One region of the Zoogloea sp. GW822-FHT05C07 genome, then DNA from elsewhere that is predicted to be linked to it. Evidence: predicted binding sites of a transcription regulator. Region 1 holds the regulator's gene; each other region holds the start of a gene.

Region 1 (4,775 bases):
CAGAACCGAATTTTCACGGGATAGCCTCGCGCACTGGCGAGCTTGCCCGCATCGTCCGCGTCAATGAAGAGATCAAGGCCATCGTTGCAACGGCTTTCCGTATCAACCTCATGGCCTTGAATGCGATCTTCCTGGCCAAGCGGGCCGGTAACGCAGCGCTGGGCTTTGGTGTGCTGTCCAATGAGTTGCGGCGCTTTGCCCAGGATCTGACCCGTCACATGGCATCCCTGCGGGAGATGACGTCCGGTTCGGTCGGCAGTGTCACCGGCGTCGTGCAGCAGCAGCGCATTGCGGCGATTCTGGCGGCGGCGCTGAAGCTCAGCGGTGATGGCGTGCCGGGCGCGCGGGAGGCCCGGCGGCGTGGCGCTGCGCGGCTTGCCGAGCAGCAGGTACGCCTGCGCTCCCTCGATCTGCGTTTGCGCGCGGCCGTCGAGGAAACCCAGCAGCTAGTCGAATTGGGCGGTGTGCTGGCCCGTTCGGCGAAGATCGAGGCGGCCTATGGTGGTAGCTTCAGTGCGGCATTGATGCAGGTATCGACGGATTTTGCCGAGGTGATTGCGCAGATCAAGCGCTCCCTCGAAGTTCTCGGCAAGGAACGCCTTGTAAAGGATTAGGAAACCCATGAAACAGGCCCATTGCATCTACCAGGACGAGGAACACCGCTGGCTGGCGATCGCGCGGGATGTGACCAAGCCTGGTTACATCATCGATACCAACGAATACGTGGTCGCCCACGGGGAAGAAGCCCTGTTGTGCGACCCGGGTGGGATCGAGATCTTTCCGGCGGTTTTCTCCGCGCTTTCGGCGGAGTGCGATCCGACGCGGCTGGCAGGCATCTTCGCGTCTCACCAGGATCCGGACATCATTTCCTCGCTGGCCCTGTGGCTGGAGTTCAAGCCCGATCTGAAGTGCTACACGAGCTGGCTCTGGCAGAGCTTCCTGCCCCATTTCGGCGGGCAGGATTCGACCTTTGTGCCGATCCCCGATTCGGGCATGACAATCCGCCTCGACGGCCTGGAGCTGCAGGCGATCCCGGCCCACTACCTGCATTCGTCCGGCAATTTCCACCTGTACGACCCGAAGGCCAAAATCCTGTTTTCGGGCGATGTCGGTGCGGCCCTGCTGCCGGCTGACCATAACGAGCTGTACGTGCAGGACTTCTCCCGCCATATCCGTCATGCGGAAGGTTTCCACAAGCGCTGGATGGGCTCGGACCGGGCCAAGCGCGACTGGTGCGAGCGCGTTTCCCGCCTGGAGATCGACATGCTGGTGCCGCAGCACGGGGCCATCTACCAGGGCGCCGATGTACAGCGATTCATCAACTGGTTTGCCGCACTGGAAGTTGGCGTGCTGCGCGGCTAAAGTGTTGCGGCCCCGCTTTCGCGGGGCCCGCCGGCAGCTGGGGCTTTGCCGCGGAACGATGGAGGCGCGGCATGTATCTGGCTCTCAAGCATTTCCACATTACCTGCGTGGTGCTCAGTGGTTGCGGCTTCGCATTGCGGGGCTGGTGGTCGTTGAGCGGTTCGCCGCTGTTGCAGGCCCGCCTGACGCGGGTACTGCCGCATATCGTCGATTCCTGCCTGCTGGCCAGTGCGCTCGGCCTGGCCTGGATGGCGGCCCAATATCCCTTCGTGCATGCCTGGCTGACCGCCAAGGTGCTGGGCTTGCTCGTCTATATCGGGCTGGGGAGTGTTGCGCTGAAGGCGAGGCGCCCGCGTGGGCTGCGCGCCGCGGCCTATGTGGGCGCGCTGGCGACGCTGTCGTGGATAGTGTCGGTGGCGGTCAGCAAGAATCCGCTCGGCTGGCTGGCCTGGCTGTAAGGCCAGGGCCGGCGGCGGTCAGGCTGCGTGGTGGTTGAGCAGGCGCTTCAGGCCCGGTGTGTCGAGGATGCGGATGTGCTTCTGCTGGACGGCGACCAGGCCTTCTTCCTGAAAGCGGGAGAAGGCGCGGGACACCGTTTCGAGCTTGAGGCCCAGGTAGGAGCCGATCTCATCGCGGGTCATGCGCAGGTGGAATTCGGACGGCGAGAAGCCCCGCGCGGTGAAGCGCTGGGACATGTTCAGCAGGAAGGCCGCCAGGCGCTCTTCAGCGCGCATCGAGCCGAGCAGCATCATTACGCCGTGGTCGCGGACGATCTCGCGGCTCATGATCTTGTGGAACTGGTGCTGCAGGCTTTCCACCTCCCGTGACAGCTCTTCGAGCCGGTTGAAGGGGATCACGCAGACTTCGCTGTCTTCCAGCGCGATGGCGTTGCACGAATGGTGCTCGGTGCTGATGCCGTCGAGGCCCAGCACTTCGCCGGTCATCTGGAAGCCGGTCACCTGGTCGCGGCCGTCCTCGAGGATCACGTCGGTCTTGAAGGAGCCGGCGCGGATCGCGTAGATCGCCTCGAAGTTGTCGCCGGAGCGGTAGAGGTGCTGCTGCCGCTTGATCTTGCGGCGGCTGCCGACGAGCTCGTCGAGCTGGTCGATCTCATTGGGGTCGAGGCCGAAGGGAAGACACAACTCCCGCAGGTTGCACTGGGAACACGCGACCTTGATGTCCACGACCGTCACCGGAATCACCGATTTCATCTGCACGCGCAATCACCTGAACTGGATGGTTTTACCAACGTTTGGAGCCCTTTGATCCACGTCAATACTGTTTTGGATCGATTCTGCGATTGTTCAGCGCAACCAACAGAAGTGCACCATGAACACGACACAAAAAGACCTGATATTCGATCCCGAGCTCATTCGCAAGTTTGATGTGAATGGCCCGAGGTATACGTCGTACCCGACCGCTGACCGCTTCGTCGAGGCGTTCAACTCCGATGCCCTGGAGCATTGGCTCGGGAGGCGCACTGTCGGCGGAATCGGCAAACCGCTCTCATTATACTTCCACATCCCCTTCTGCAATACGATCTGCTACTACTGCGCGTGCAACAAGATCATCACCAAGGATCACGGTCGCTCCGCCAAGTATCTGGATTATCTTGAAAAAGAAGTGGACATGCAGGCGGCCAAGCTCGACGGGTCGCGGGAAGTACTGCAACTGCACCTGGGCGGCGGCACGCCGACCTTCCTGTCCCACGACGAACTGCGCCGCCTGATGGGCATGGTCCGCAAGCACTTCACGCTGGTGCCGGACGGTGAGTATTCCATCGAGGTGGACCCGCGCAAGGTGGACGAAGCCACTGTTGCGCTGCTGGCCGAGCTCGGCTTCAACCGCATGAGCGTCGGCATTCAGGATTTCAATCCGGACGTGCAGAAGGCGGTCAACCGCGTCCAGAGCGAGGAAGAAACCAAGCTGGTAATCGACGCGGCGCGGGCCCATGGCTTCAAGTCGGTCAGCGTGGACCTGATCTACGGCCTGCCCAAGCAGAACGTCATCAGCTTCAACCGCACCCTTGAGCAGATTCTGGCGCTGTCGCCGGATCGCCTGTCGATCTACAACTACGCGCACCTGCCGACGCTGTTCAAGCCCCAGCGCCGCATCGTTGACGCGCAGCTGCCGTCCGGCGAGACCAAGCTGCAGATCCTGCAACTGGCGATTCGCCGCCTGACCGAGGCGGGCTACGTGTATATCGGCATGGACCACTTCGCCAAGCCGGACGACGAGCTGACCACGGCCCAGCGCCAGGGACGCCTGCATCGCAATTTCCAGGGTTATTCCACCTACGCGGAGTGCGACCTGCTGGCCTTCGGCGTGTCGGCCATTGGCAAGGTCGGTCCGACCTACGCGCAGAACGTGAAGACCCTCGACGAGTACTACGACATCATCGACACCGGCCGCCTGCCGGTGCTGCGCGGCATCGAGCTGACGCCGGACGACCTGCTGCGGCGGGCCATCATCCAGGCGCTGATGTGCCACTTCGAGCTGTCCATCGAGTCCATCGAGATCGCCCACCTGATCGATTTCAACAAGTATTTTGCTGCCGAACTCGCCGACCTGCGCGAGATGGAGAAGGGTGGCCTGCTGAAGATCGACAAGCAGTGGATCACCGTGCTGCCAGCCGGCCGCATGCTGGTGCGGGCGATTGCGATGGTCTTCGACAAGTACCTGCGCGCCGACCGGGAGCGCACCCGTTACTCGAAGGTGATCTGAACTTCCGGCCGGCTGGCCGCTCCGAGGTGGGCGGGCTAGAATGCCGAGCCAAGTGTTGGAACGCGCCCCGTGTTGCCCACGGGGCGTTTTTGTTTGTCCAGGTTGAATCTCCATGCCCGAAACCGGCTATTTCGCAGTCTTCCTCATCGGCCTGCTCGGCGGCACCCACTGTGTCGGCATGTGTGGCGGCATCGTCAGCGCGCTGACCGTGCAGCTGCCCGGCCAGCGGCGCAGTGACTGGCCCCTGCACCTGGCCTACAACGTCGGGCGGATCAGCAGCTACACGCTGGCCGGCGCGGCGATGGGGGCGATCGGGACGGTCGGCCTGCTGTTCAACAACATCCTGCCGATCCAGCTGGTCCTGTACGTGGCCGCCAACCTGATGCTGGTGGCGCTCGGGCTCTACCTGACCGGCTTCACACGGGCCCTGTCCGGCGTCGAGCAACTCGGCCACAAGCTGTGGGCGCGCATCCAGCCGCTGACCCGGCGCTTCCTGCCGGCGCGCAGCGTGAGTCAGGCCCTTCCGCTTGGCCTGCTGTGGGGCTTCCTGCCCTGCGGCCTGGTTTACAGCGTGCTGGCGACGGCCCTGGTGACCGGCTCGGCCGAGCGCGGCGCGGGCCTGATGCTGGCTTTCGGCCTTGGCACGCTGCCCAACCTGCTGCTCGCCGGCATGCTGCTCAAGCGTCTGC
Region 2 (4,775 bases), 1.6 Mb from region 1:
CCCAACCGGCGCCGGGCAGGTATACCTCAGTCCACGCGTGCAGGTCGGTGAAGTCCACCTCGGTGCCGGACGGGCCGTCGAGGGATTTGACGTCGGCCTTCAGCTGGATCAGGTAGCCCGACACGAAGCGCGCCGCCAGGCCCAGGTGGCGCAGCAGCTGGACCAGCAGCCAGGCCGAGTCGCGGCACGAGCCGGTGCGCTTGGTGAGCGTCTCTTCCGGCGTCTGCACGCCCGGCTCCATGCGGATCACGTAGCCGATGTGGTTCTGCAGGTCGGCGTTGAGCTTGACCAGGAAGTCCACCACCCGGGTCTTGTCGCGGGAGATGCCGTCCAGGTACTTCTTGAACTCTGGCTTAGCCTCTTCCTTCAGGCGGTACGGGGCCAGCTCGTGGTTGAGGGCGCCGGCGTACTCGAACGGGAAATTCTCGGCCTCGGGTTCCAGGAAGAAGTCGAAGGGATTGATCACCGACATCTCGGCAACCAGGTCCACCTCGATGCTGAACTCGGTGACCTTCTCCGGGAAAACCAGGCGCGCCAGGTAGTTGGACTGCGGGTCCTGCTGCCAGTTGATGAAGTGGGGCTTGGGCAGCACCTTCAGCGAGTAGGACAGGATGCGCGTACGGCTGTGGGGTGCCGGCCGCAGACGGACGACTTGCGGGCCGACATTGATCGGCCGGTCGTACTTGTAGGAGGTCAGGTGATTGAGGGCGACATGGATGGTCACGGGATACTCCGTTCTTGGGGCGCGGTTTGCAGACTTGTTGCCTGACGTAGCAAGCTTCACGCCAAGCGGTTTACGCCGCTCCTGTTGCGTGGATGTTGCGATCCTGCATCAAACCGAGGCTTTTGGAGTATCGAAACGGGGATGGGGCGCGCTGACCCGGCAACCGCCCGCCGTGCACGCACCAGAATGGACACCGGGATATGCACCAATAATGTGCATATCCCGGTTACAAGGCAGCGGAAGCCTGCGGAGCTAGGCCACGGCGGCCGCACCGGCCTCCGCCGTGGCGGCATCGAACCAGGCCAGCTTGCCAGCCAGGCTGACCACCTCGCCGACGATCAGCAGCGCCGGCGGGCGGATGCCGGCCAGCGTGGCCTTGTCCGGCAGGGTCTCGAGGGTGGCGGTGACGATGCGCTGGCGCGGCGTGGTGCCGTTCTCGACCAGCGCAGCCGGGGTCTGCGGGGAACGACCGTGGGCGATCAACGCCGCGCAGTGGGACAGCAGCATGCCGACGCCCATGTAGATCACTGCGGTCTGATGCGGGCGCGCCAGCGCCGTCCAGTCCAGCGCCGATTCGCCGGCCCGGCGGTGGCCGGTGGCGAACACCACCGACTGGGCGTAATCCCGGTGGGTCAGCGGAATCCCTGCGTAGGCCGCCACGCCGCAGGCGGCGGTGACGCCCGGCACCACCTCGAAGGGGATGCCAGCGGCCAGCAGTTCTTCCAGTTCCTCGCCGCCCCGCCCGAAGATAAAGGGGTCGCCGCCCTTCAGGCGGACCACCCGGCGACCATCGCGGGCCAGTTCGACGAGCAGGCGGTTGATGTCCTCCTGCGGCAGCGTGTGGTGGCCGGCCTCCTTGCCGACGTAGATGCGCTCGGCATCAGGCCGGGCGAAGTCCAGCACGCCGTCGCCGACCAGGTGATCCACCACCAGCGCGTCGGCCTCGCCGATCAGCCGCGCGGCGCGCAGCGTCAGCAGCTCGGGGTCACCCGGCCCGGCGCCGACCAGCGCCACCCGCCCCGCCGGGCGGATGCCACCGGCAAGCGGCTTGAAGGTCTCGGCCGGCGCGCTGCCGCGGCCTCCGACGAGCTGGTCGACAAAGGCACGCAGGGTGCCGGCGGCAGGCAGGCCGAAGCTGGCGATGGCGGACGGAGGCATGGCGGAACTCCCGGAATCATGACGGCCGCAATCTATCAGCCGGTCCCCTTTTTCGAACTTGACCCGAGTCAAGGAAGGGGAATAGCCCGGAAGCGCACTCTTCGCCGCAAGCGGGATAGGCCGCTCGTTGGGTTCATAAAGGGAGATGCACGATGAGTATGTGGAAAACCGGAGCGATTGCCATGGCCTTGCTGCCGCTGGCCCTGTCGCACGCCTTCGCCGAAGAGCCGAAGACATCGACGAACGATCCCGCTGCCAAGTACCAGGCGGCAGGGTCGCCGCTGGCCAACGTGGAGATGTACCAGGACATCAACCCGAAGGCGCCGCCGATGAGCAAGGCGGAGTTCGACAAGGCGCGCCAGATCTACTTCGAACGCTGCGCCGGCTGTCACGGCGTGCTGCGCAAGGGCGCCACCGGCAAGCCGCTGACGCCGGACAAGACCCTGGCCGCGGGCACCGACTACCTGAAGGTTTTCATCAAGTACGGCTCTCCCGCCGGCATGCCCAACTGGGGCACCTCCGGTGAATTCGACGACGACACCGTCGACCTGATGGCCCGCTACGTCCAGCAGACGCCTCCGCAGCCGCCGGAATACGGCCTGAAGGAAATGAAGGCGACCTGGAAGGTCATCATTCCGCCCGAGCAGCGGCCGAAGAAGAAGATGAACAGCTACAACATCGAGAACATCTTCTCGACCACCCTGCGCGACGCGGGTGAAATTGCGCTCATCGATGGCGACACCAAGAAGATCATCAACGTGATCAAGACCGGCTACGCGGTGCACATCTCCCGCGTGTCCGCCTCCGGCCGCTACCTGTTCGTGATCGGCCGCGACGCCAAGATCAACATGATCGACCTGTGGATGGAGAAGCCCGACAACGTCGCCGAGATCCGCACCGGTCTCGAGGCCCGCTCCGTCGAGACCTCCAAGTTCAAGGGCTACGAAGACAAGCTGGCCATCGCCGGCTCCTACTGGCCGCCCCAGTACGTGATCATGAACGGCGACACCCTCGAGCCGCTGAAGATCATGGCCACCCGCGGCATGACCGTCGGCGACCAGGAATACCACCCGGAACCGCGCGTCGCCTCCATCGTGGCGTCCCACTTCAAGCCCGAGTTCCTGGTCAACGTGAAGGAAACCGGCAAGACCCTGCTGGTCAACTACACCGACCTCAACGCCGTCTCCACCAAGGAAATCCCGGTCGCCAAGTACCTGCATGACGGCGGTCTGGACAGCAGCAAGCGCTACTTCATGGTGGCCGCCAACCAGTCCAACAAGATCGGCGCGATCGACATGAAGGATGGCAAGCTGGCCGGCCTCATCGACGTGGGCAAGATCCCGCACCCGGGCCGCGGCGCCAACTTCATCCATCCGAAGTACGGTCCGGTGTGGTCCACCGGCCACCTGGGCGACGACACCATCGCGCTGATCGGCACCGACCCAGCCAAGCACCCGCAGTACGCCTGGAAGATGGTCGAATCGCTGAAGGGCCCGGGCGGAGGCGCGCTGTTCGTCAAGAGCCACCCGAAGTCCAAGCACTTGTACTCCGACGCGCCGCTGAACCCGGATCCGAAGATCTCCCAGTCGATCGTGGTGTATGACGTCAATAACCTGGCTGCCGGCTACAAGACCCTGCCTATCGGCGAGTGGGCCGGCCTGAAGGACGACGGCGCCAAGCGCGTAGTGCAGCCCGAGTACAACAAGGCGGGCGACGAAGTGTGGTTCTCGGTGTGGAGCGCCAAGAACAAGGAATCGGCGATCGTCGTCGTGGATGACAAGACCCTGCAACTGAAGACCGTCATCAAGGATCCGCGCATCATCACGCCGACCGGCCACTTCAACCTCTACAACACGCAGCACGACATCTACTGAGCATCGTGTCCGGCCGCCCCCGGAGCCCCCGGGCGGCGGCACCTTCATCCAGGAGACAAGAAATGAAGAAACGCTTCCTGCTGCTCGCCCTGCTGGCCACCGCCGCCAGCGGCAGCGTCTTCGCCGACCCGGCCGCGTCGGCCCAGAAGGCCGGCTGCCTGGCCTGCCATTCGATGGACAAGAAGCTCGTCGGCCCGGCTTTCAAGGACGTCGCCGCCAAGTACAAGGGCCAGGGCGACGCCGTCGCCAAGCTCACCGACAAGGTCCGCAAGGGCGGTTCCGGCAACTGGGGCCAGATCCCGATGCCGCCCAACCCGGCCGAGAAGATCAGCGACGCCGAGCTGAAGGACGTGCTGGGCTGGGTCCTGAAGGGCTGAGCAGGTTCGTAACCCGGGGATGGGGTTATTTGAGGGGGGCGAGCTCATGCGCCCCCCTCTTGCGTTCACCCTATTCCCGGTCCCCCTGGTCCTCGTCCAGCCACACCAGGCGCCCATGGCAGGCGTCATCGAGGCGGCCCACCAGTTCCGCCGCAGCATCCACGGGCAGGCTGAAGGCGAATTCCACCTGTTCGCCGTGGCTCACCCCGAGCAGCACCGCCCTGGCGCCATCCAGCGCCCGCCGCACCAGCCCTTCCTGCGCATAGGGCACGACACAACGCAGCGAAGTGCTGCGCACGATGGCCACCGTCTCCGCCACCAGCAGCGCCTGCGCCACGCTGTCCGTGTAGGCCCGTACCAGGCCGCCGGCCCCCAATTTCACGCCGCCGTAGTAGCGCACCACCGTCGCCAGCACGCCTTCCAGATCCTGGTGGCGCAGCACGTCGAGCATCGGCCGCCCGGCCGTGCCGCTCGGCTCGCCGTCATCCACCGCCGCCGACTGTCCGCCGGCCAGCAAGGCCCAGCACACATGGGCGGCGCCCGAATGCGCCGCCTTCAGCGCCGCCACCACGCGCTGGGCTTCGGCGCGGTCGGCCATCGGCTGCACGCAGCCGAGGAAGCGGCTCTTCTTGATCAGCAATT
Region 3 (4,775 bases), 1.3 Mb from region 1:
CCCATTGTCCAAAATTCCCCACTGCTGCCTCCCGTAGGAGTCTGGGCCGTGTCTCAGTCCCAGTGTGGCGGATCATCCTCTCAGACCCGCTACGGATCGTCGCCTTGGTAGGCCTTTACCCCACCAACTAGCTAATCCGACATCGGCCGCTCGTATAACGCGAGGTCTTACGATCCCCCGCTTTCCCCCTCAGGGCGTATGCGGTATTAGCGTAACTTTCGCTACGTTATCCCCCATTACACGGCACGTTCCGATGCATTACTCACCCGTTCGCCACTCGCCACCAGGCCGAAGCCCGTGCTGCCGTTCGACTTGCATGTGTAAAGCATGCCGCCAGCGTTCAATCTGAGCCAGGATCAAACTCTTAAGTTCAATCCAAAAACTCCAGAAACCTGACGATTTCTGCAGATACTTCAATTTCTTTGTGGCTTCTGATATAAATCAGTCACCCCTCAAAACCGAGCACCCACACCTATCGGTTGTTCATCTTTTTAAAGAACTGCTGCAGAAGCAGCGAAGAGGTGCGCATTATACAGAGCCTTTTAACCCTGTCAAGCAGTTTGTTTCAGCACTTCGAAACAAACTGCTTAACGCGCCAGCACCGAAACACACAAACCGCTTCAGCACCGCCTCCTCACCCCGTAGCGCCTACTTCGTAACGCGCTGCAGCGAAAGAGCTGCGCATTATAAAGAGTTATCGGAATGCGTCAACACTATTTGGGAAAATAATTCTCGAGCGCCGAGTATCGGGTGTTTGGCCTCTATATGTACCCCTCCAACAAAGACGTTCTTACAGGAAACACACGACCCAGTTGGTAACGTCCAACGCTCAAAAGGCCCTGTCCGCATCGTTCAGCCGGGCCTGGAGAATTGCTGCCGCCCGCTCCGATACAACCAGCGTCAATTTCATCGTAGCACGCGTGGCGCCAACAAAAAGCCGCCGCACAGCCTTGTCGTCGAGGCTTTCAAAATCCACCTCAGTGAGAATCACACAAGGCGCGGCCCGGCCTTTGAAGCGCAACACAGAGTCCGTCAGAATGTCGCCCTCGGTCAGGATCGGATTACCCAGCAGGTCGTAGCGCCCCGTGGGAGCCCTAAGCGAATAAGGGCCGAGTCTCGTGAATGGCGTCAGCGCCGAATGTTCGCGCCCGCGATAGCTGATCAGCGCAATGTGCGAACGCTTGAAGCCCAGACCGATGGCACGGGTGACTGCGCTGACCGAGCGGGCCACCAGTTCGTCGGGCGTCGTGTAAATCAGGATGTCGATGTCCGATCCGCTCAGAGGACTGCCGGCATCGACGGGGTGTTCCAGCGGCAGCAATAGATTGAGGGACGCGAGGATGTCCTTCGGGCTGCGGTAATTGATGTCGGAACGCAGCGTCACCCAGCCCGGCAACTGAACCTGTGGCAGGCCATAGAGGTTCTGCATCGGATCCTCCAGCCACCAGGCCCGCCCACTTGGGCGCAGGAAACGCAGCAGGTTGTCGGCCCAGCGGGCATGGAAGTCCTGCCCTTCGTCGATGATGATCTCGTCGAAACGATCCGCCTCATCCGGAACATGCTTGTCCAGAAAGCCCTCCAATCGGGCGAAGGCGCCTTCACGGCTGAAATCCGGCACTTCGCCGGCTGCCTGACAGACACGGTCAGCCAGTTGGTGATAAGTAAGGACTTGACCGCCCTGCGGGGCGATCAGCGCGATGTGATCGGCCAGCGGCCGGTTGTAGCAAACGTAGAGCGGCTTGCGCCCGGCGGCGAGCGCATCCCGATAGACCGCCATCGCCAGTTGGGTCTTGCCCGAGCCGGCAGTGCCGATCACGCGCAGGCGGAAGGGCTCGCACTCGATGCGCCGCGCCCACTCCGCCAGGCCACCGGCCAACCGTGTATATAGCGCATGCGCCTCGCCGACGACCGCATGCACTTCCGGCACCAGTTGCAGCACGTCGCCGAGGAAGCGGTGCAGCTTATCCTTATAGAGGACCGACTCACCCCGCGCCGGCAGTATGGAGCGCACGGTGTGCGCCAAGTAATCCCGCTTTCCCGCATCGATGATGCGCGCCGGGTCGATACCCGCGGTGCCGGGCTGCTTCACGGTGTAATCCGGGCAGAACAGTAGCGCATCGACCTGCGGCGATTCGATCCCGCAGATCGCCCTCAGACGCTGGGTGAACGCATCGACGGTCCGCGCGAGTCGGAGCGGCACGCTTTTGTCCTTCTGGGCATAGCGCTTCACCAGGCCTTCCGGCGTCTCGGCCAAGAAGCCGGATTTCTGCTCGATCAGCAGCAGCTTGCCAGTCGGCCCGACGACCGCGAAATCGATCTCGCCGACGATGGCGTAATTACCCTGCTGGACCCGCGTCCAGTGCACGCCGTGATAAACCGTGTAAGTGTCGTCCAACTCCGCAGCAAGAATCGCCAGGGTTTCGATTTCGCGCTGGGCGGCGCCGCTGGCCTTCAACTCGCGCCAGCCTTCGGGATGAATGACAGCCATGTCGGGGATTCTCGTGATCGGATCCGGTCTGGATCGCAACCCGGCCATTCTGTCAGCCCGGCCCACCGATTGTCATGCCGCCCGTTGCAGCGCACGCTGCTATACATATGTGAGGTCGCGGTCATCACAGATCCGCCGCCGCTGCAGATGCCCGGTTGATACCCATCAAGGCCGGGCGCCCCTCCCCACGGAGACAATGCCCAAAACCCTTCGGAAGGTGAGGCCATGTTCCGCATTTCGAGCTATATCCGCGAAATCACCACTCCCACGCCCCTCGGCCCACGCCGTGCGCCGCCGGGGCCGGTAGTCATCTGGAACCTGATCCGCCGCTGCAACCTGACCTGCAAGCACTGCTACTCGATCTCCGCCGACAAGGACTTCGCCGGCGAGCTCGACACACCGGAGATCTTCCGCGTGATGGACGACCTGAAGGCCTTCCGCGTACCGGTGCTGATCCTCTCGGGCGGCGAACCCCTGCTGCGGCCGGACATCTTCGAGATCGCCGGCCGCGCCAAGGCGATGGGCTTCTACGTCGGCCTGTCATCCAACGGCACGCTGATCGACAAGGACAACATCGATGCGATCGCCGCCGCGGACTTCGACTATGTGGGTGTCAGCCTCGACGGCATCCGCGCGACCCACGACAAGTTCCGCCGCCTCGACGGCGCCTTCGAGCGTTCGCTGGCCGGCCTGCGCCTGTGCCGCGAGCTCGGCGTGAAGGTCGGCGTGCGCTTCACGATGACCCAGGACAACGCCACCGACCTGCCCGCCGTGTTGCAGCTGGTGGAGGATGAAGGCATCGACCGCTTCTACTTCTCGCACCTCAACTACGCCGGGCGCGGCAACAAGAACCGCGCCGACGATGCCCACCACATCCTCACCCGCAAGGCGATGGATCTGCTGTTCGACACGGCCTGGGACTGCGAGCGGCGCGGCCTCGACAAGGACTTCACCACTGGCAACAACGACGCCGACGGCCCCTTCTTCCTGCACTGGGTGCAACAACGCTTCCCGCAGCATGCGGCCCACGTGGAGGCCAAGCTGCGGCAATGGGGCGGAAACTCCAGCGGCATCAACGTGGCCAACATCGACAACCTGGGCAACGTCCATCCCGACACCATGTGGTGGCACCACACCCTCGGCAATGTCCGCGAGCGCAGCTTCGGCGACATCTGGACCGATCTGTCGGACCCGCTGATGGCCGGCCTCAAACAGTCGCCGCGGCCGGTCAAGGGACGCTGCGCCGACTGCCGCTACCTGTCCATCTGCAACGGCAACACCCGCGTGCGAGCCCAGCAACTGACCGGCGATCCATGGCAGGAAGACCCCGGCTGCTACCTCGACAACACCGAGATCGGCGTCGCCGACGGCGAGCGCCTGGAAGTGAAGCCGTGGGTCCGGCTGCACTCCATCGCCTGAAACGGCAAACCGACGGCACACCGTGAGGGTGACTCGTTCGTCCCCGCCGCCTCAACAAAGCCCGCGGGTGGGCGCATTCGCCCGCACAAGGGACCGGAGCACCATGATCAAGCGCCTCATCCCCGCCATCGCCCTCGCCGCGCTGGCCTTCACCACCCTGCCGGCCCGGGCCGGCGCAGCGGAACTCTTCGCCCAGCACTGCGCCAGCTGCCACGGCGCCGGCCGGCTGGGCGCAATGGGGCCGGCCCTGTTGCCGGACAGCCTCGAGCGCCTCAAGCGCAAGGATGCCGTCGCGACGATCCGCGACGGCCGCACCGCGACGCAGATGCCGCCCTTCTCGGCGGTGCTGTCCGCCGCAGAGATCGACGCCCTCGCCGAGTGGATCTACTCGCCGGTCAGCCCCGCGCCCACGTGGAGCGCCGCCGACATCCGCGCCTCGCGCGTCGAACCCTATCCGCCCGGCAGCCTGCCGGACGCCCGCCAGGGCGACGTGGCCAAGGCCGATCCGATGAATCTGTTCATCGTCGTCGAAGCCGGCGACCACCACGTCAGCGTACTCGACGGCGACCGCATGGAGCGCATCTTCCGCTTCCCATCCCGCTACGCGTTGCACGGCGGTCCCAAGTTCACGCCGGACGGGCGTTACGTGTTCTTCGCATCCCGCGACGGCTGGGTCAGCAAGTTCGACATCTGGAACCTGAAGGTCGTCGCCGAGGTGCGCGCCGGCCTCAACACCCGCAACGCCGCCGTCTCCAGCAACGGGCGCTACGTGGCGGTAGCCAACTACCTGCCCGGCAACCTGGCCATCTTCGACGCCGACCTCAAGCTGCTCAAGCTCATCGACGGCCGCAACCTGAAGGGCGACGCC
Region 4 (4,775 bases), 360 kb from region 1:
GCCGCCACACCGCCCAGCAGCAGGCCGCCACCGCTCAGAAACAGCACGGTCCGCAAGCCGCCAAAGCGCACCAGCCGCGCCCGCATTGCCGTACGCTGAGGCGTCAACGGTCCGGGATGGCGCCACACCGGCAACAGCTGGGACAACGCTCCCGTCACCAGCGGCAGCAGGAACAGCGCGAAGAAACCGACGATCGCCGGACGGGCGACCATGCCGCCAAGACCGTGCACAGCGCCGGCAGCGATGACCAGCAGCAGGCCGCAGGTCGCCCCGGTCAGCGTCACCGCCGCGCCATCACCGAGCAGCCGCGCCAGGCCGTAGGTCCGCCACCAGCCATGCAAGGTGTGGATCAGCACGCCACCGATCACCAATCCCCCCACAACTGCCAACAACGGGATAAGCCCCGCCGCCGCACTGGCCGCGACACCGCCGAGCGCCCACGGCAACTGGCGCCGCAGCCGCATCGCCGCCTGCGGGTCCGGCTGGCCGAGAGCGGTCGGCATCAGCACATGCAGGGTTCCAATGGCGGTCAGGCCGATGAAGCCGAGGGTATTGAGATGCAGATGGGCCAGGCGCAACACGGCATACGCCGCCGGCCACAGCAGTCCAGCGAGGATAGCCACCAGCGCAACGGCCAGACAACCCAGCGCCGCCTTGTACCAGGCCAGCCCCGGGTGCGGGCGCCCCAGAGCGGCCCGGCCACGCCGCCACTGCCAGGCCAGGAAGCCCAGGGCCGCCACGATGCCGATGCTCGCCGCCAGATGCAGGCTCCAGCCGGGCAACACGCCGGCCAGCGCGGCCACCACCAGCACACCAGCCAGTTGCAGCGCCAACGGCAGGAAGTGGATTGGCTTTTCCGCCGCGCCACTGCGCGTCAGCACCGGCACGAAATGCCCCATCGCGGCGAAGATCAGCGGCATCGCCCCCAGCGCGAAGGCCGCATGGGCCGCCGCGGCCGGCGAAGCCCCCGTCACCGCCAGCCCGACGGCCAGCCCGAACGCCGCCACGACGCTCGCCCCCAGATAGATCAGCAGCACTTTTCCCTCCTACCAATCACAGATCAAGGCTCATGTCAGGAATCGTCCCTAAGCTGCATGCCTGCCGGCATGCCAGAACAAGAAAACAAGATTCAACCCCATGGAAACCATTCGTCTCGCCCTGCTCCGTTTTTCCCGCCGCTACCTTTTCGCCGACGCCGCCCCCCTGTCCCGCGCCGAACGCTGGCGCAGCGCCCTCGCGGCAATCATCGGCGTACTGATCTATGAAAGCGTGTTGTTTGTATTACCCGCACCGGCCGAAGCCAAGCGGCAGCTGGCGCCCCTCGGCGCCACCTCGGTGATCCTGTTCACCTTACCGCACTCCCCGCTGGCCCAGCCCTGGTCCGTGGCCGGCGGCCTGCTGCTACCGGCGCTGGCCGGCTTCGCCTGCGGGCACTGGATCGCCTCGCCGTTCCTCGCCGGCGCGCTGGCGGTGGCCATCTCGGTATGGTTCATGGGCCAACTGCGCTGCATCCACCCGCCTGGCGGCGCGATGGCGCTGGTGATGGTTGGCGCCGCGTCCCAGGGGCTCGACGCGCTGACCAGCCTGACCGCGGTCGGCTGGAACGTGATCGCCATGCTGCTGGCCGCCACCACCGTCAATAACCTGATTCCCGGCCGGCGCTATCCGCTGTGCTCGCCCGCCGTATCCACGCCCAAGCTGCCGGAGCGCAGCCCCGCCGGCATCCGCCAGCCGGACCTCGCCGCGGCCCTGGAAGAGATCGACGCCTACCTGGACATCAGCGAGGAAGACCTGACCCAGGTCTTCCAGCGCGCAGCGCGCCACGCCTTCCACCGCCATGTGCTGCTGACCTGCGGTGATGTGATGGGCCCGGCGACGCAGCGCGTGGACTTCGCCACCGAACTCAACGACGCCTGGCGCCTGATGAGCCGCCACGCCCTTTCAGTGCTACCGGTGGTGGATCGGGCCGAGCGGGTCATCGGCCTGTTGACGTTGAAGGACTTCCTGCACCACGTGGAACCGGACAACGGCCAGCGCATCGGCGACAACGTGCGCCGCCTGCTGCGTCCGACCCCTGGCCCGCACACCGACAAGCCGGAGGTCGTCGGGCAGCTCATGCTGACGCCCCGCAGCGGCCTGCGCACCGCCAGCCTGACCGACGGCATCGCCGTCGCCGCCGACATCCTCGGCCAGCGCGGTCAAGGGGCGCTGCCGGTGGTGGACGAAGCCGGCAAACTGGTCGGCCTGATCACCCCGACGACGATGACCGCCGTGCTGTTCCAGCACGAGGCCCTCGATTACGTGCGGGGCGACCAGACCTGAACGTGCTCAGCCGAGCTTGGCGAAGTCGATGACGATCGCGCCGGGCTCGCGCTGCTGGTAGGTGATGGACACCGTCTCGCCGTAGCGTTGCTGCAGTTGGCCGAGCAGCGGCAGCGGATCGTGGTCATTGCAGAAGCGCATCGTTTCGCCCGGCACCAGTGCATCCAGCGCGCCGAAGATGGCCGCGTGGCGGAAACGCTTGGCGATGCCGCGGGCGTCAAAGGGGTAGATGGCTTCGGGGGTGGTGTGGTTGCAGACGTGGATGGTTTGCATGCTGGCTCCAAGGTATCGATAAATCCGACTGAATCTGTCGGGTATCGTCAGTGTGCCGTCGGCCAAACCGGCTTTCCTTGATCTGCATCGGGTTTGCGCGCGGTGCTGCAGGGCTCGTACATTCAAGCACCCGCGCTCCAATCAGCAGGCAAAAAAAACCCGGCCGCAGATTGCCCGGCCGGGCTTTGGCGCGCGGGGGGTGCGCGCTGAGGTCAAAGGAGAATCGAACGCTTACTGGCCCTTGGAGACGATGTAGTCGACAGCGGCCTTCATCTCTTCATCGGACAGGGACGGGTTGCCGCCCTTGGCCGGCATGGCACCCTTGCTTCCATTGAAGCCCTCGATGGCGTGCTTGTACAGGACGTCTTTGCCCTGCGCGATGCGCGGGCCCCAGTCGGCCTTGTCGCCGAGCTTGGGCGCGCCGGCGACGCCGGTCTGGTGGCACATCACACAGGTCTTCTTGAACACGTCGAGGCCCTTGCCGCCATCGGCTGCCGCGTCGGCCACCGGCGCCGGAGCTGCGGCCGGCGCAGCAGCGGCAGCAGGCGCTTCAACCTTCGGCGCCTCGGACTTGGGAGCTTCGGACTTGCCGCAGGCGGCCAGCAGGGCAACGAGAAGCAGGGGGAGGAGTTTTGTTGTACGCATGAACGGTCTCGGTAATCTAATGGGGATTGGGGGTTCCACGGAACACTTCAGGAACACGGTGCGATGCTAGCCCTCAGCACCTTCCCGTCTCATTGACCCGCATCAATTGGCACCGGCCGATGCGCGCTCCGACCATTTTTCAGCCCTTTCCGCCCCCCAGCGCCGCCCGCCACGCCGCCGCCATCCCCGGATGAAAGGGGTCGTGGGCACACCCGTTGATCCGTACCAGCCGGCTGCCGGCAATCCGGGCGTGGATGCGCTCGGCGTTCGATGGCGGACAGACCACATCGTCACTACCGTGGATCAGCCAGACCGGCACGCCGGACAGTCCCGCGCAGGCATCCAGGAAGTCCTCTTCATAAAGAAAGCAGCCGAACTGCAGGTAATGGGCCTGCAGCCGGTACTTGCCCACCAGGCGGTCGAGCTCCTCCACCGTCGGCGATGGCAGCGGCGCGGCCGGATCGTTCACTGCCTGCTCATAAGTAAGCCAGGCCAGCGCCGTGTCCCGTGCAAGCTCCCGGTCATCCCCACTGAGACGGAAAGCCAGTTCGGCCAGCAGATCCGGCGCACCGCCCAGCGCCGCGGACAAGGTCCGCCAGGCCTCCGGCCGCAGCGTCGCCAGCCCTTCGAAGAACCAGCGCACATTGCCATCGCCCGGCATGAAAACGCTGCGCACCACCAGGCCGTCCACCACCTGCGAATAGGCCGCCGCATAGGCCAGCGCCAGCGTCGCCCCCCACGAGCCGCCACTCACCCACCAGCGCACAATGCCGAGATGGCGGCGCAGGCGCTCGATGTCGTCGACGAGATGCGCCGTGGTGTTGGCGCGGATCTCGCCAAACGGCAGCGAACGCCCGCAGCCTCGCTGGTCGAAGAACACCACGTGATGGCGCCGCTCGTCATAGAGCTCGCGCAGACGCGGGCTGAAGCCGCTGCCCGGCCCGCCATGGAGCACTACCACCGGCACACCGGCCGGGTTGCCCCAGGTCTCGTAATACAGCCGGTGGTCGTCGCCCACGTCGAGCAATCCGTTCGCCATTCCAACCTCGAAATAATGATTTTCGTGAGGCGCAAGTATGCCGCCCCCGCAACAATGCATTCCACGGATTCGCCTTCCGGCGGACCGTAACCATCAATCAAAAAATTGGAGACTCATCATGACCTGGACCACCCCCCAAGCTTGCGATCTGCGTTTCGGCTTCGAAATCACCATGTACATCGCCGCCAAGTGATGGCATCCGGATAGGCCGCCAGCGGCCTGTCCGTCCATCTCGCCTTGGCGAGTCGGCGTTGCGGCTCGGCCCCCCGGTGCCGCAACGCCCCACACAGCACCAGCGGTCACGTCCAAGCCATGAAAATCCGAGTTCTCGGCTCCGCCGCCGGCGGTGGCTTTCCCCAGTGGAACTGCAACTGTGCCAACTGCCGGGGCGTACGTGCCGGCCAGGCGGGCCTGCAGCGCCGCACCCAGTCGTCCATCGCAGTGAGCGCCGACGGCGCCAAATGGACGCTCGTCAATGCCTCGCCGGACATCCTGC

Evidence for each region. The regulator FNR, encoded in region 1, switches genes on or off when oxygen is low (the NO sensors DNR and NnrR bind a similar motif). The targets are predictions, from matches to a motif close to TTGANCTAGNTCAA.
Region 2: the regulator FNR is predicted to act here: its motif matches at 1,941-1,954, upstream of cobA (uroporphyrinogen-III C-methyltransferase).
Region 3: the regulator FNR is predicted to act here: its motif matches at 2,644-2,657, upstream of nirJ (heme d1 biosynthesis radical SAM protein NirJ).
Region 4: the regulator FNR is predicted to act here: its motif matches at 2,673-2,686, upstream of AC3QL2_RS18960 (DUF2249 domain-containing protein).

The regions. Positions count from the first base shown of each region.
Region 1 is NZ_CM179510.1:3,753,902-3,758,676, forward strand. It holds gene AC3QL2_RS17395 (methyl-accepting chemotaxis protein) at 1-614, shown strand, start outside; gene AC3QL2_RS17400 (oxygen-binding di-iron domain-containing protein) at 622-1,362, shown strand; gene AC3QL2_RS17405 (SirB2 family protein) at 1,434-1,820, shown strand; gene fnr (fumarate/nitrate reduction transcriptional regulator Fnr) at 1,839-2,573, opposite strand; gene hemN (oxygen-independent coproporphyrinogen III oxidase) at 2,692-4,086, shown strand; gene AC3QL2_RS17420 (sulfite exporter TauE/SafE family protein) at 4,199-4,775, shown strand, end outside.
Region 2 is NZ_CM179510.1:2,147,673-2,152,447, forward strand. It holds gene AC3QL2_RS10100 (transglutaminase family protein) at 1-724, opposite strand, end outside; gene cobA (uroporphyrinogen-III C-methyltransferase) at 977-1,882, opposite strand; gene AC3QL2_RS10110 (cytochrome D1 domain-containing protein) at 2,041-3,756, shown strand; gene AC3QL2_RS10115 (c-type cytochrome) at 3,819-4,133, shown strand; gene AC3QL2_RS10120 (IMPACT family protein) at 4,204-4,775, opposite strand, start outside.
Region 3 is NZ_CM179510.1:2,440,262-2,445,036, reverse strand. It holds rRNA gene AC3QL2_RS11550 (16S ribosomal RNA) at 1-372, opposite strand, end outside; gene AC3QL2_RS11545 (ATP-binding domain-containing protein) at 830-2,536, opposite strand; gene nirJ (heme d1 biosynthesis radical SAM protein NirJ) at 2,714-3,907, shown strand; gene AC3QL2_RS11535 (cytochrome D1 domain-containing protein) at 4,011-4,775, shown strand, end outside.
Region 4 is NZ_CM179510.1:4,111,210-4,115,984, reverse strand. It holds gene AC3QL2_RS18970 (hypothetical protein) at 1-1,037, opposite strand, end outside; gene AC3QL2_RS18965 (HPP family protein) at 1,138-2,322, shown strand; gene AC3QL2_RS18960 (DUF2249 domain-containing protein) at 2,329-2,595, opposite strand; gene AC3QL2_RS18955 (c-type cytochrome) at 2,827-3,240, opposite strand; gene AC3QL2_RS18950 (alpha/beta fold hydrolase) at 3,380-4,279, opposite strand; gene pqqA (pyrroloquinoline quinone precursor peptide PqqA) at 4,398-4,472, shown strand; gene pqqB (pyrroloquinoline quinone biosynthesis protein PqqB) at 4,592-4,775, shown strand, end outside.